DNA from 2 places in the Duganella sp. FT27W genome. Region 2 is predicted to be linked to the other one. Evidence: predicted binding sites of a transcription regulator. Region 2 holds the regulator's gene; the other holds the start of a gene.
What was found. The regulator LexA, encoded in region 2, represses DNA repair genes until DNA is damaged. The targets are predictions, from matches to a motif close to ACTGTATNNNNATACAGT.

Region 1 (5,916 bases), on a different contig from region 2:
ACGGAAAAATCGACGCCGGTAAAGCGCGACGTGATCAGTCCCACCGCGTAAATCTGCGCCACCACGTACGTAAACGAAACGATGATGGTGGCCATGACCGCCATGATGCGCACCACGCGCCCGGCCGGGTTGTCTTCGCCATTCGCTCCACCGACGCCGCCGAAGCGCATGGCAAGAAAATCGGGAATCGTGTACTGGCAAAACTTGCGCAGGTATGGCGCGATCAGCAAGGCGACCAGCACGTAGCCCCCGGTCCAGCCCATGATGTAAGCGAGGCCATCGAAGCCGTGCAGGTACAGGCCGCCGGCCAGGCTGATGAAGCTCGCTGCCGAAATCCAGTCGGCAGCAGTGGCCATGCCGTTGAACATGGCCGGCACCTTGCGCCCCGCCACGTAGTATTCAAGCACGTTGGACGTGCGGCTCAGCACCCCCAAAATCGCGTACAGCACGATAGTGGCAAACATGAACAGGTAGCCGATCCAGATGCGCGGCATGCCTTCCTGTTCCAGCAGCGTGAGGGAAAGCAAAAAGCCGCCGAAGCCGGCGGTAAACAGCAGGTAGTAGCGCCGCAGTTTGCTGACGAAGCTGCGCTCTGTCATGGTTTAACCTTTGCAGCGGCGCGGGCCTGGCGGTCGAGCCGGCGCATGCGCCAGGCATAGAAGCCGATGATGGCCAGGTACACCAGCGACGCGCCTTGCGCGGCCAGGTAAAACGACAGCGGCCAGCCGAAGATCGACAGGTTGTTCAGTTCGCGCGCAAAAAACGCCGCGCAAAACGTGGTGATCAGCCACAGCAGCAGTAACCAGCCGGTCATGCGGCGGGTCTGTTGCCAGTGGTGGCGGCGAATGGTTTTATCCATGCTTTATCCTTGGCTATCCAAAGTGGGGCGGCTCATCGGGCGCATCTGGCGGATCGGCTGGCAGCGGGAAGGTCAGGCGGAACAGGCTGCCCGGCAACTTGGCCAGTTGTACGCGCGGATTGTTGAACACATCCACCTCGGCGCCGTGCTGCTGGGCGATTTCGCGCACGATGGCCAAGCCCAGGCCGCTGCCTTCGGCAGTGTTGCCGAGTATGCGGTAAAACCGCTCGAACACGCGGGTGCGCTCGGCCGGTGGAATGCCGGGGCCCGTGTCTTCCACTTCCAGCAGCGCATGGTCTTCGATATCGACGCGCACCCGCACGGTAACGCTGCCGCCGGCCGGCGTGTAGCGCAGCGCGTTGTCGATCAGGTTGGACAGCAGCTCGCGCAGCATGGTCGGGTCGCCGGCGATGTGCACCGGTGCTGGCGGCTCTTCGTAGCCGAGGTCGATCTGCTGCACGAACGAGGCCTGCACCCAGTCGTGCACGGTGCTGCGCGCCAGCGCCGACAGTTCCAGTTGCACCATGCTGGAGCCGGCCTGCGGCTGGTTTTCCGCGCGGGCCAGGGCCAGCAGCTGGTTGACCAGCCGCGTGGCCGATTCCGAGCTCTTGGCCAGTTGCTCGAGCGAGCGGTGGATTTCGCCGCTGTCGGTCTGGCGCAGCGCCAGCTCGGACTGCATGCGCATGCCGGCCAGCGGCGTGCGCATCTGGTGCGCGGCGTCGGCAATAAACCGTTTTTGCATCTCGATGGTGTGGCCGAGCCGTTCGAGCATTTCGTTGAGCGAACCGACCAGCGGCGAAATTTCCTCCGGCACCAGGTTCGAGGCGATGGGGCTGAGGTCGTCCGACCCGCGTGCGCGTATCCGTTCCTGCAACTGCGCCAACGGAGAGAGCCCGCGCGACAGCGCAAACCACACCAGGGCCAGCACGATGGGCAGGATGATGAACTGCGGCAGGATCACGCCCTTGATGATCTCGTTGGCGAGCTGGGCGCGCTTTTCCAGTGTTTCGGCCACTTGCACCAGCGCCAGCGGCGGATGGGGCGAGGGGGCGCTGTCGCTGGGTTCCACGCGGATATGGATGTAGGCAACGCGCACCGGCGTGCCATGCATGGTGTCGTTGCGGAAGCGCACGCTGCCGGCGCGGGCCTGGTCTTCGTCGGGATCGCTGCCGGGGTGGGGCAGGTCGCGGTCGCCGTCGATGGCGTCGCCGTGCGGCCCGAGGATCTGGAAATAGATGTTATCGACATCGTCGGCGCGCAGGATGTCGCGCGCGGCGCCGGACAAGCCCCGGATCAGCTTGCCATCGACCGAGCGCACCTGCTGCGCCAGCACGGTCACGCTGTCTTCCAGCGCATGGTCGAACGGCTGATTGGCGATCGACTTGGCCACCAGGTACGTAATCGCGATGCTCATCGGCCACAGCAGCAGCAGCGGCGCCAGCATCCAGTCGAGGATCTCGCCGAACAGCGAGCGTTGCATGCTCTCGTCGGGCTCGACGACAGGCGGCTGGTACTCGGGGGCGTCGTCTCCCGCGTCGGCCGCCTGGTGGCTCACTTGACCGCGTCTCCGGCTTCGACGGCGGCAGCCTTCGCTTCAGAATATTTTTCCAGGCAATAGCCGAGACCGCGCACGGTGACGATGCGCACGCCGCCCACCTCGATCTTCTTGCGCAGCCGGTGCACATATACCTCGATGGCGTTGTTGCTCACCTCTTCTCCCCATTCGCACAGGTGATCGACCAGTTGCTCCTTGGAGACCAGGCGGCCGGTGCGGGCCAGCAGGATTTCCAGCAAGCCCAGCTCGCGCGCCGACAGGTCCAGCATCTGCTCGTTGATATAGGCGCTGCGGCCCACCTGGTCGTACGACAGCGGACCGTGCTTGATCACGGTGGCGCCACCACCGGCGCCACGGCGGGTGAGGGCGCGCACCCGCGCTTCGAGTTCCGATAGCGCAAACGGCTTGGCCATGTAGTCGTCGGCGCCCAGGTCGAGGCCGTTGACGCGCTGCTCGATCGAGTCGGCTGCAGTGAGGATCAATACCGGCAGCAGCGAACCGCGCGAGCGCAAGCGGCGCAGCACTTCCAGGCCCGACAGCTTGGGCAGGCCCAGGTCGAGGATCAGCAGGTCGAATTCCTGGGTGGAGAGGGCGGTATCGGCCTCCTGGCCGTTGCGCACGCAATCGATGGCGTAGCCGGACTGGCGCAGCGAGCGGGTAAGCCCGTCGGCGAGAACGCCGTCATCTTCGGCAAGTAATATACGCATGTGGATACTCCGGGTGCACTGGGGCAAAGACTCAAGCCGGTATTGTGTTGGATTTTTTGCTTGCTGGCGAATTTTTGCACGGCGCCCGGGCGTCGCCAAAATTAATCGACATTTCAATCAAATCGCGCTTGCGCTCATCACTGTTTTTTTATACAGTACTACCTGTACCGACAAATTGTCACCACCAACTGGTTGAAAGCACATTATGGACGATAAAAAAGCTGTAGTACCCGCATCCGAGAAAGCCAAGGCGCTGGCCGCCGCGCTGGCTCAGATTGAGAAGCAGTTCGGCAAAGGTTCCGTCATGCGCATGGATGCCAGTGCGCCTATCGAAGAAGTACAAGTGGTCTCCACCGGTTCGCTGGGCCTGGACGTGGCGCTGGGCGTCGGCGGCCTGCCGCGCGGCCGCGTGGTGGAAATCTACGGTCCTGAATCCTCGGGCAAAACCACGCTCACCCTGCAAACCATCGCGGAAATGCAAAAACTGGGCGGCACCTGCGCGTTCATTGATGCCGAGCACGCACTGGACGTCACCTACGCCCAAAAGCTGGGCGTCAACCTGAGCGACCTGCTGATCTCGCAACCGGACACCGGCGAACAAGCGCTGGAAATTTGCGACGCCCTGGTGCGTTCCGGTTCCGTTGACATGGTCGTGATCGACTCCGTCGCCGCGCTGACCCCACGCGCCGAGATCGAAGGCGACATGGGCGATTCGCTGCCAGGTTTGCAAGCACGTTTGATGTCGCAAGCACTGCGCAAGCTCACCGGCTCGATCAACCGCACCAACACCCTGGTCATCTTCATCAACCAGATCCGCATGAAAATCGGCGTCATGTTCGGCAGCCCGGAAACCACCACCGGCGGTAACGCGCTGAAGTTCTACGCCTCCGTGCGCCTGGACATCCGCCGTACCGGTTCGATCAAGTCCGGCGACGAAGTCATCGGTAACGAAACCAAGGTCAAGGTCGTCAAGAACAAGATCGCGCCACCGTTCAAGGAAGCGCACTTCGACATCCTGTACGGCGCCGGCACGTCGCGCGAAGGCGAAATCCTGGACCTGGGCGTGGAAGCGAAGATCGTCGAGAAATCGGGTTCGTGGTACAGCTACAACGGCGAACGCGTCGGCCAGGGCAAGGACAACGCCCGTATCTTCCTGCAAGAGCGCCCGCAACTGGCGTGGGAAATCGAAAACCGCGTGCGCGAATCGCTGGGCGTACGTTCGCTGCCGCCACTGGCGCCAGTGGCCGCTGAAAAGCCTGATACCGTCGTCAAGCTCAAGCCTTCCAAAGGCGAAGCCGACGCGGCGTAAGTTGACGTTGCGTATGTTTTAAGGAGTGCCGGGCCATCAGCGCCCGGCATTCTCAGAGGTTCCATCATGCCCCGTCCCCCCCTCAGCCTCAAAGGCCGCGCCCTGCGCTACCTGTCCCAACGCGAGCACAGCCGTCTCGAACTGTCGCGCAAGCTCGCACGCTATGCCGAAGACACCGACGACGTCGACGCCTTGCTCGACCTGCTCGAAAAAAACAACTGGCTGTCGCAAGAACGTTTTTCCGAATCGCTGATCCACCGCCGTTCTGCCCGTTTCGGCAATGCCCGCATCATGGCCGAGCTGCAAATCCACGGCGTGCAGGGCGAAGCGCTGCAAGATCTCAAGGCCGGCCTGGCCGACACCGAGACCGCGCGCTGCTGCGAGATCTGGGAGCGCAAGTTCGGCGAAGTCGCCACCGACCCCGAAGGACGCAACAAGCAAATGCGCTTCCTGCTGCAACGCGGTTTCTCCCAGCGCGCCATTCGCACCGCCATGAAGGGTACGGCCGATTTCGACCAGTGATTGCCGATATTTCCATTGTGAATGCCTGCAAATACCCCTGCCAGCGCCAACGGTTTATCGCCAGATGTCATATGACACGTATCAACTCGGTCTGGGGTGTGCTACACTTTTACGGTTTTTGCAGCACCGTGGGTGCGGTGGTTGTCCGTAGAAGCTACGGCAACGTATATTTTTTATAAGAGAAATGTACAGGGCTGCTAACTAATCATGCCGCGCGAGCGGTATTCATCTTATGTCATTGTCGATTCCTGTTCCTCGTCGTGCGTCCCGCACGCGCGCGATCGCCGCCTCAGCGTGTACACGCCATGGCGGACCGCATGGTATCGATGCCGGTTACACCCTCCTCATGCACCCCCCGATTTGCCTTGCCGCCAGTACGATCAGCGACCGGGCCATAGTTTTACCCGAGCATCACACTATTCCGCAGTCTTAATCGATTTTTACACATCAGCATCAGAAGGGAAGCCAGCATGAAGATCCATGAGTATCAAGGCAAAGAAATCCTCCGGAAATACGGAGTGACGGTACCACGCGGTATTCCGTGCCTGTCCGTCGAAGAGGCAGTAAAAGCTGCTGAAACCTTGGGCGGCCCGGTCTGGGTTGTAAAAGCACAAATCCACGCCGGTGGCCGTGGTAAAGGCGGCGGCGTGAAAGTCGCAAAATCGCTGGAACAAGTTAAAGAATTCTCCGAGCAAATCCTGGGCATGCAACTGGTCACGCACCAGACCGGTCCAGAAGGCCAAAAAGTACGTCGCCTGCTGATCGAAGAAGGCGCAGACATCAACAAGGAACTGTACGTATCGCTGGTCACCGACCGCGTATCGCAGCGCGTTGTTCTGATGGCCTCGTCGGAAGGCGGCATGGACATCGAAGAAGTCGCTGAATCGCACCCTGAACTGCTGCACTCGATCGCCATCGATCCATCGGTTGGCCTGACCGACGCTGAAGCTGCCGGCATCGCTGC
Region 2 (5,916 bases):
GTTACGTGCGTAACCGTCTTTGACTTTAACGACTTCACCCAGGTTGCCCAGGTTAACGACTTTTTCCAACAGAATGATTTGCATAGTTCTTCTCCAGATGCTTGTCTAAACTACGCAATTAAGCGTGGTGCAGATCGGTGTATGGCAGCAGGGCCAGATAACGGGCGCGCTTGATCGCGGTGTCCACTTGACGCTGGTAGTGCGCCTTGGTGCCGGTCAGACGTGCTGGCATGATCTTGCCATTTTCCTGGACGAAGTCTTTCAGGGTGTCTACGTCTTTGTAGTCCACTTGCTCAACGCCAGCGGCGGTGAAGCGGCAGAACTTCTTGCGCTTGAACAGTGGGTTTTGTTGCTTACGCTTTTCTTTAAGCTTGAGCTTGTTTTTGTCGAACTTTTTACCGAATGCCATGTGAGGCTCCTGTATTTAAATTGAGCTGTCCGTGACAGCACTAAAATCAATGATGTGAAACACCAGGCTTTTGCTATTGCGCGTCTTCTTGTTCAGGAAACCGGTGAACTGGTACACCCCGCCCAGCGGCGCCGCGTTGAACTTGCCTGAAATCTCGCCTGCGGCAACCGCAGAAATTTCAAACTCGCTCAACCGGGCGATTCCCGCCTCCATTTGCTGCGACCGATGCTGGAGTACAGCATTGATGATCGGCATGCCTGCCGGGGTGTAACGCAAGGCGTCACGTTCGGCAATGAGGGCAGTGAACTGGAGCTGGTTCAGCTCGGTTCCTTGAAACAATTAGGCTGCGGCAGGAGCTGGAGCAGCTGCTGGGGCTTCGGTGCGATGCGATTTGGCAGCATCTTCACGTTGTACCGACTTCATCATTGGCGAAGGAGCGGTTTCCGCTTTCTTCAGCTTGACGGTCAGGTGACGCAGCACGGCATCATTGAATTTGAATGCGGTTTCCAGCTCGACCAGGGTCTCGTTGTCGCATTCGATGTTCAGGCAGATGTAGTGTGCTTTGGCCAGTTTCTGGATCGAGTAAGCCATCTGACGACGGCCCCAATCTTCAACACGGTGCACGGAGCCACCGCGGGTCGTTACAGTGGTTTTGTAACGTTCGATCATCGCGGGCACTTGCTCGCTCTGGTCCGGGTGGACGATAAATACGATTTCGTAGTGACGCATGAAAACTCCCTTAAGGACTTGTGAATATAGCCCACCCTGGCGTCAAGACAGGTGTGGGAAGAGGTAAGCCCGCGACTATAGCAGCTTTTTCAGCGGAACGCCAGCATGGTGTTGCCGGTGCTACAGTGCGATTTTCTTGTCCTGGGAACACGATCATGAAGCATCTGATTGCACTTGCAGCGCTGCCCGCCCTGCTGTTCTCTCCGCCCGGTCTGGCTGCTGCACCGCACGAAGCGGCGCCCATCAAGACCCGCGCCTACAGCACCCCTGCCCTGCTGTTCGCGCTGCGCACCGACACCCAGACCCTGGCGCGCCTCACGCCCGTGCTCGACCCCAGCTTCGATTTCGTGCCCGGCCCGCGCGAAGATGCGCGCCAGGGCAATGGCTACCGCCACCTGGGCGACTTGGCCCTGACCGTCCGCACCGGCGATGGCGCGCAGCGCTCCTACACCTCGTTCGAGGCGCGCCGGCCGATCCGCATACTGCCCGCAGGCCGGGCGCTGGCCGCTGCCGACATCAGCGCCAGCATGGGCGCCGAGATGGGCGCCAGCGCACCGCTGGCGGTGGAACGGCGCTGGCTCAACGAACGCGGCACGCTGGTGCTGCGCTTTACGCTGATCAACCGGGGCCGGCAACCGGTGCAGGTGGTGTCCGCCAGCATGCCGATTGTGTTCGAGCAGCATGGTTTCGGCGCCACTGCCGAGGAACGGCAGGCCAGCAGCAGCACCGTCAAGCCGCGCCCGGGCGCGCTGGGCTCGGTGGAAGTGGCGCGCGCGAACGGCCAGGCACCGGCGCTGCGGCTGCAACCGGACGGCCGCACCCGGCTCGATAGCTGGCAAGACATGCCAAGCGGGCAACTGCAGGGCGAACAGTACGCCAGCTGGGTCACCAGCGGGTTTACCCTCAAACCGGGCGCCAAACGTGACATCGGCGTGCGATTCGTGATCCAGCCGCAAGGGGCAACGCGCTGATTTCTCATAGGGGAGCGCGACAAACTCCCCTGTGCAACAACTTTTTTCACATTATTTCGCTCAAAGCAAGAAATTCCCTTGCATTGGCGGTCATACTGTACAAAAATACAGACTGTCTATATACACAGCCCATTTTTTACTGACCACGCCCATGATCAAGCTCACCGCACGCCAGGAACAAATTCTCAATCTGATCAAGGACGCCATCGAAAACACCGGCTTCCCGCCCACGCGCGCCGAGATTGCCAACGAACTGGGCTTCAAGTCGGCCAACGCCGCCGAGGAACATTTGCAGGCGCTGGCGCGCAAGGGCGCGATCGAAATCGCTGCCGGCACCTCGCGCGGCATCCGCCTGCTCGGTGTGCATGCCGAACCCTCGACGTCCAAAATGCCTGCCGCGCTGATGATGTCGCTGCCGCTGATCGGCCGCGTGGCTGCCGGTTCGCCGATTCTGGCGCAGGAAAACCTGGAAGCGAGCTACAACGTCGATCCGGCCATGTTCTCGGCCAAGCCCGACTACCTGCTCAAGGTGCGCGGCGAATCGATGCGCGACGCCGGCATCATGGATGGCGATTTGCTGGCCGTGAAAAAAATCGACAGCGCCAAGAATGGCCAGATCGTGGTGGCGCGTATCGGCAACGAGGTAACGGTCAAGCGCTATCGCAAGACGGGGTCGCTGGTGGAACTGCTGCCGGAAAACCCGGAGTTCAAGATCATCAAGGTCGATCCCGAGGCGGACGAGTTTGCACTGGAAGGCCTGGCAGTAGGCCTGATGCGCACCTGGCACTAAAAAATATGGACCGCCGCGGCGGTCCATTGTTTTAACAACCTTCCAGCGCGCAGCTGAAGTCTTCCAGCAGGTCGTCCTCATCCTCGATGCCGACCGACACCCGTATCAGCGACTCCGCAATCCCCATCGATGCACGCCGTTCGGCGCCCATTTCAAAGAAGATCGTGTGCGCCACCGGGATGATCAGGGTGCGCGTGTCACCAAGGTTCGACGCCGGGATCGCCAGCTTGAGGCGATTGAGGAAGTCGAAGCAATCGATGCCATCTTTCAGCTCAAAGCTCAGCAGCGAACCGTGCTTGCGGAACAGCTCGGCGCTGATGCCATGCTGGGGATGCGACGCCAGGCCCGGGTAGTACACCGCCGCCACCCGCTCGTCCGATTCCAGCAATGTGGCCAGCGCCAGCGCGTTGCTGCTGGTGCGTTCCATGCGCAGCGCCAGGGTTTCGGCGCCGACGGCAATGTGGTGCGCCGCCTCGGGCGCCAAGGACGAGCCGAAGTCGCGCAGCGCCTTGGCGCGGATTTGCGCCAGGCCCCATTGCACCGGCTGCGCCTTTTTATAGTTCTCGTAGATGTTGGGGAACCGGGTCCAGTCGTACGCGCCGGTGTCGGTCAGGCTGCCGCCGAGTGCATTGCCGTGGCCGCCGATCGACTTGGTCAGCGCATTGACCACCAGGCCGGCACCGACCGATTTCGGCCGGAACAAATACGGCGTGGTCATGGTGTTATCGACCACGTACAGGATGCCGCGCGCCTGGCACAGTTCACCAATGCGCTTGAGGTCCGCCACCTGCGTGCGCGGGTTGGCGATGGTTTCGACAAACACCACGCGGGTGTTGTCGGTGATCGCCGCCTCGACATTGGCAACATCGGTGGCATCGACAAACGACACGCCCACGCCCTGCGCCATGGTGGTTTGCCACAGGCTGTTGGTGTTACCGAACAAGAACGACGACGACACCACGTGGTCGCCGGTGCGCAGCAGCGCCTGGAACACGGCGCCGATCGCGCCCATGCCGGTAGCGAAGCAGATCGTGCCCACGCCCTGCTCCATCTTGTTCACCTTGTCTTCCAGCGCGGCGATGGTCGGGTTGCCCTGGCGACCGTACCGGAAGCCCGGCTCCTTGCCCTGGAATACCGAGGCCAGCTGGCGCGCATCGGCATAACCGAACGCGACCGACGTATGGATCGGCTTGTGCAGCGAACCGTGCTCGATGCCCTTCTGGCGGTCGTTGTGCAGGATGGTGGTGGTGAAACCGTAGTTTTTCTTGTCTGTCATGGACGATCAGCCCTCGGCGGCGGCCAGGTTCAGGTTCAGCTGCGAACGGCCCGCGTCTTCCGGCTTGGCGGCCTTGGTCGGGTTGTTGCGCTCGTTTTCGAGCTTGTCCAGGTACTCGCGGCTGACGTCGCCGGTGATGTACACGCCGTCGAAGCACGACGCTTCAAAGCTGGTCAGCGCCGGGTTGACGTCGGAAATGGCTTGCTTGAGCGCATCGATGTCCTGGTACACCAGGGCGTCGGCGGTGATCTCGCGGCACACTTCTTCCACCGTGCGGCCGTGGGCGATCAGCTCGTCGCGGGTAGGCATGTCGATGCCGTAAACGTTCGGGTAGATCACCGGTGGCGCGGCTGATGCGAAGATCACTTTCTTGGCACCCGAGTCGCGTGCCATCTGCACGATCTCGCGGCTGGTGGTGCCGCGCACGATGGAGTCATCGACCAGCAGCACAACCTTGTCCTTGAACTCGTCAGGAATCGCGTTCAGCTTCTGGCGCACGGATTTCTTGCGTGCCGCCTGGCCTGGCATGATGAAGGTACGGCCGATGTAGCGGTTTTTAATGAAACCTTCGCGGTATTCCTTGCCCAGTGCCAGCGCCAGCTGGATTGCTGCCGGACGCGACGAATCGGGAATCGGCATGACGACGTCGATATCGTCGGCCAGGCCTTCGCGCACGATTTTCTTGGCCAGGTACTCGCCCATTTTCAGGCGGGTGCTGTACACCGAAGCGCCATCGATGACGGAGTCGGGACGGGCCAGGTACACGAATTCGAACACGCACGGATTGAGCGACGGATTGTCGGCGCACTGGCGCGTGTGCAGTTGCTTGTCGTTGTCGATGAACACTGTTTCGCCGGGCGCGATGTCGCGCACGAAGCGGAAGCCCATGCCTTCGAGCGCCACCGATTCGGAGGCGATCAGGTATTCGTTGCCCTGCTCGGTTTCATTGATGCCCAGGCACAGCGGACGGATGCCGTACGGATCGCGGAAGGCCAGCAAACCGACGCCGGCGATTTGCGCCACGGCAGCATAGCCGCCGCGCACGCGGCGCATCAGCACGGTAACCGCCTGGAAAATGGTTTCGGCATCGATCGAGATATCGACCGTGGCCTTCTGGATTTCGTGTGCTAGCACGTTGAGCAACACTTCCGAATCGGAATCGGTGTTGATGTGGCGGCGATCGTTCTTGAACATCTCTTCCTTGAGCTGTTCCCAGTTGGTCAGGTTGCCGTTGTGGGCCAGGGTGATGCCGAACGGTGCGTTGACGTAGAACGGCTGCGCTTCTTCCTCGCTTGACGAACCGGCGGTCGGGTAACGGCAGTGGCCGATGCCCGAGTTGCCTTGCAGCGTACGCATATTGCGGGTACGGAACACGTCGCGCACCAGGCCGTTGGCCTTGTGCATGGCGAACATGCTGCTGTGATTGGTAGCGATACCTGCCGCGTCCTGGCCGCGATGCTGCAACAGCAGCAGTGCGTCATACAGCAGTTGGTTGACAGGTTGATGGGAGACGACGCCGACGATGCCACACATGTTGATGCTCCTGGACTGGACTTGCAGATTTAAAAACGTTGATTCAATTCACAAATTTAAACTTCAAAAATTCACATGCTGCGCCATCGCAGCAGGAAGGTAGTCCTTGACCACGCGCGCCCCCAGCTCGCAGTACGGGCTGAGCAGCGCATTCTTCCAGAGTTCTTCTTGCGGCAATGCCGTCATCCCACCCAAGATGACGGCGGCC

Region 1: a site for LexA is predicted at 3,261-3,278, ahead of recA (recombinase RecA). Genes of this name have one in related genera too.

What each region holds. Positions count from the first base shown of each region.
Region 1 is NZ_WHIV01000006.1:115,634-121,549, reverse strand. Features, by position in the region: gene F8197_RS26170 (sodium:solute symporter family protein) at 1-599, opposite strand, end outside; gene F8197_RS26165 (DUF4212 domain-containing protein) at 596-859, opposite strand; gene F8197_RS26160 (sensor histidine kinase N-terminal domain-containing protein) at 873-2,414, opposite strand; gene F8197_RS26155 (response regulator transcription factor) at 2,411-3,121, opposite strand; gene recA (recombinase RecA) at 3,327-4,430, shown strand; gene recX (recombination regulator RecX) at 4,497-4,952, shown strand; gene sucC (ADP-forming succinate--CoA ligase subunit beta) at 5,423-5,916, shown strand, end outside.
Region 2 is NZ_WHIV01000002.1:565,799-571,714, forward strand. Features, by position in the region: gene rplI (50S ribosomal protein L9) at 1-84, opposite strand, end outside; gene rpsR (30S ribosomal protein S18) at 119-409, opposite strand; gene priB (primosomal replication protein N) at 425-730, opposite strand; gene rpsF (30S ribosomal protein S6) at 749-1,138, opposite strand; gene F8197_RS08720 (DUF5695 domain-containing protein) at 1,294-2,109, shown strand; gene lexA (transcriptional repressor LexA) at 2,261-2,899, shown strand; gene F8197_RS08730 (cystathionine gamma-synthase family protein) at 2,931-4,175, opposite strand; gene purF (amidophosphoribosyltransferase) at 4,182-5,708, opposite strand; gene F8197_RS08740 (CvpA family protein) at 5,772-5,916, opposite strand, start outside.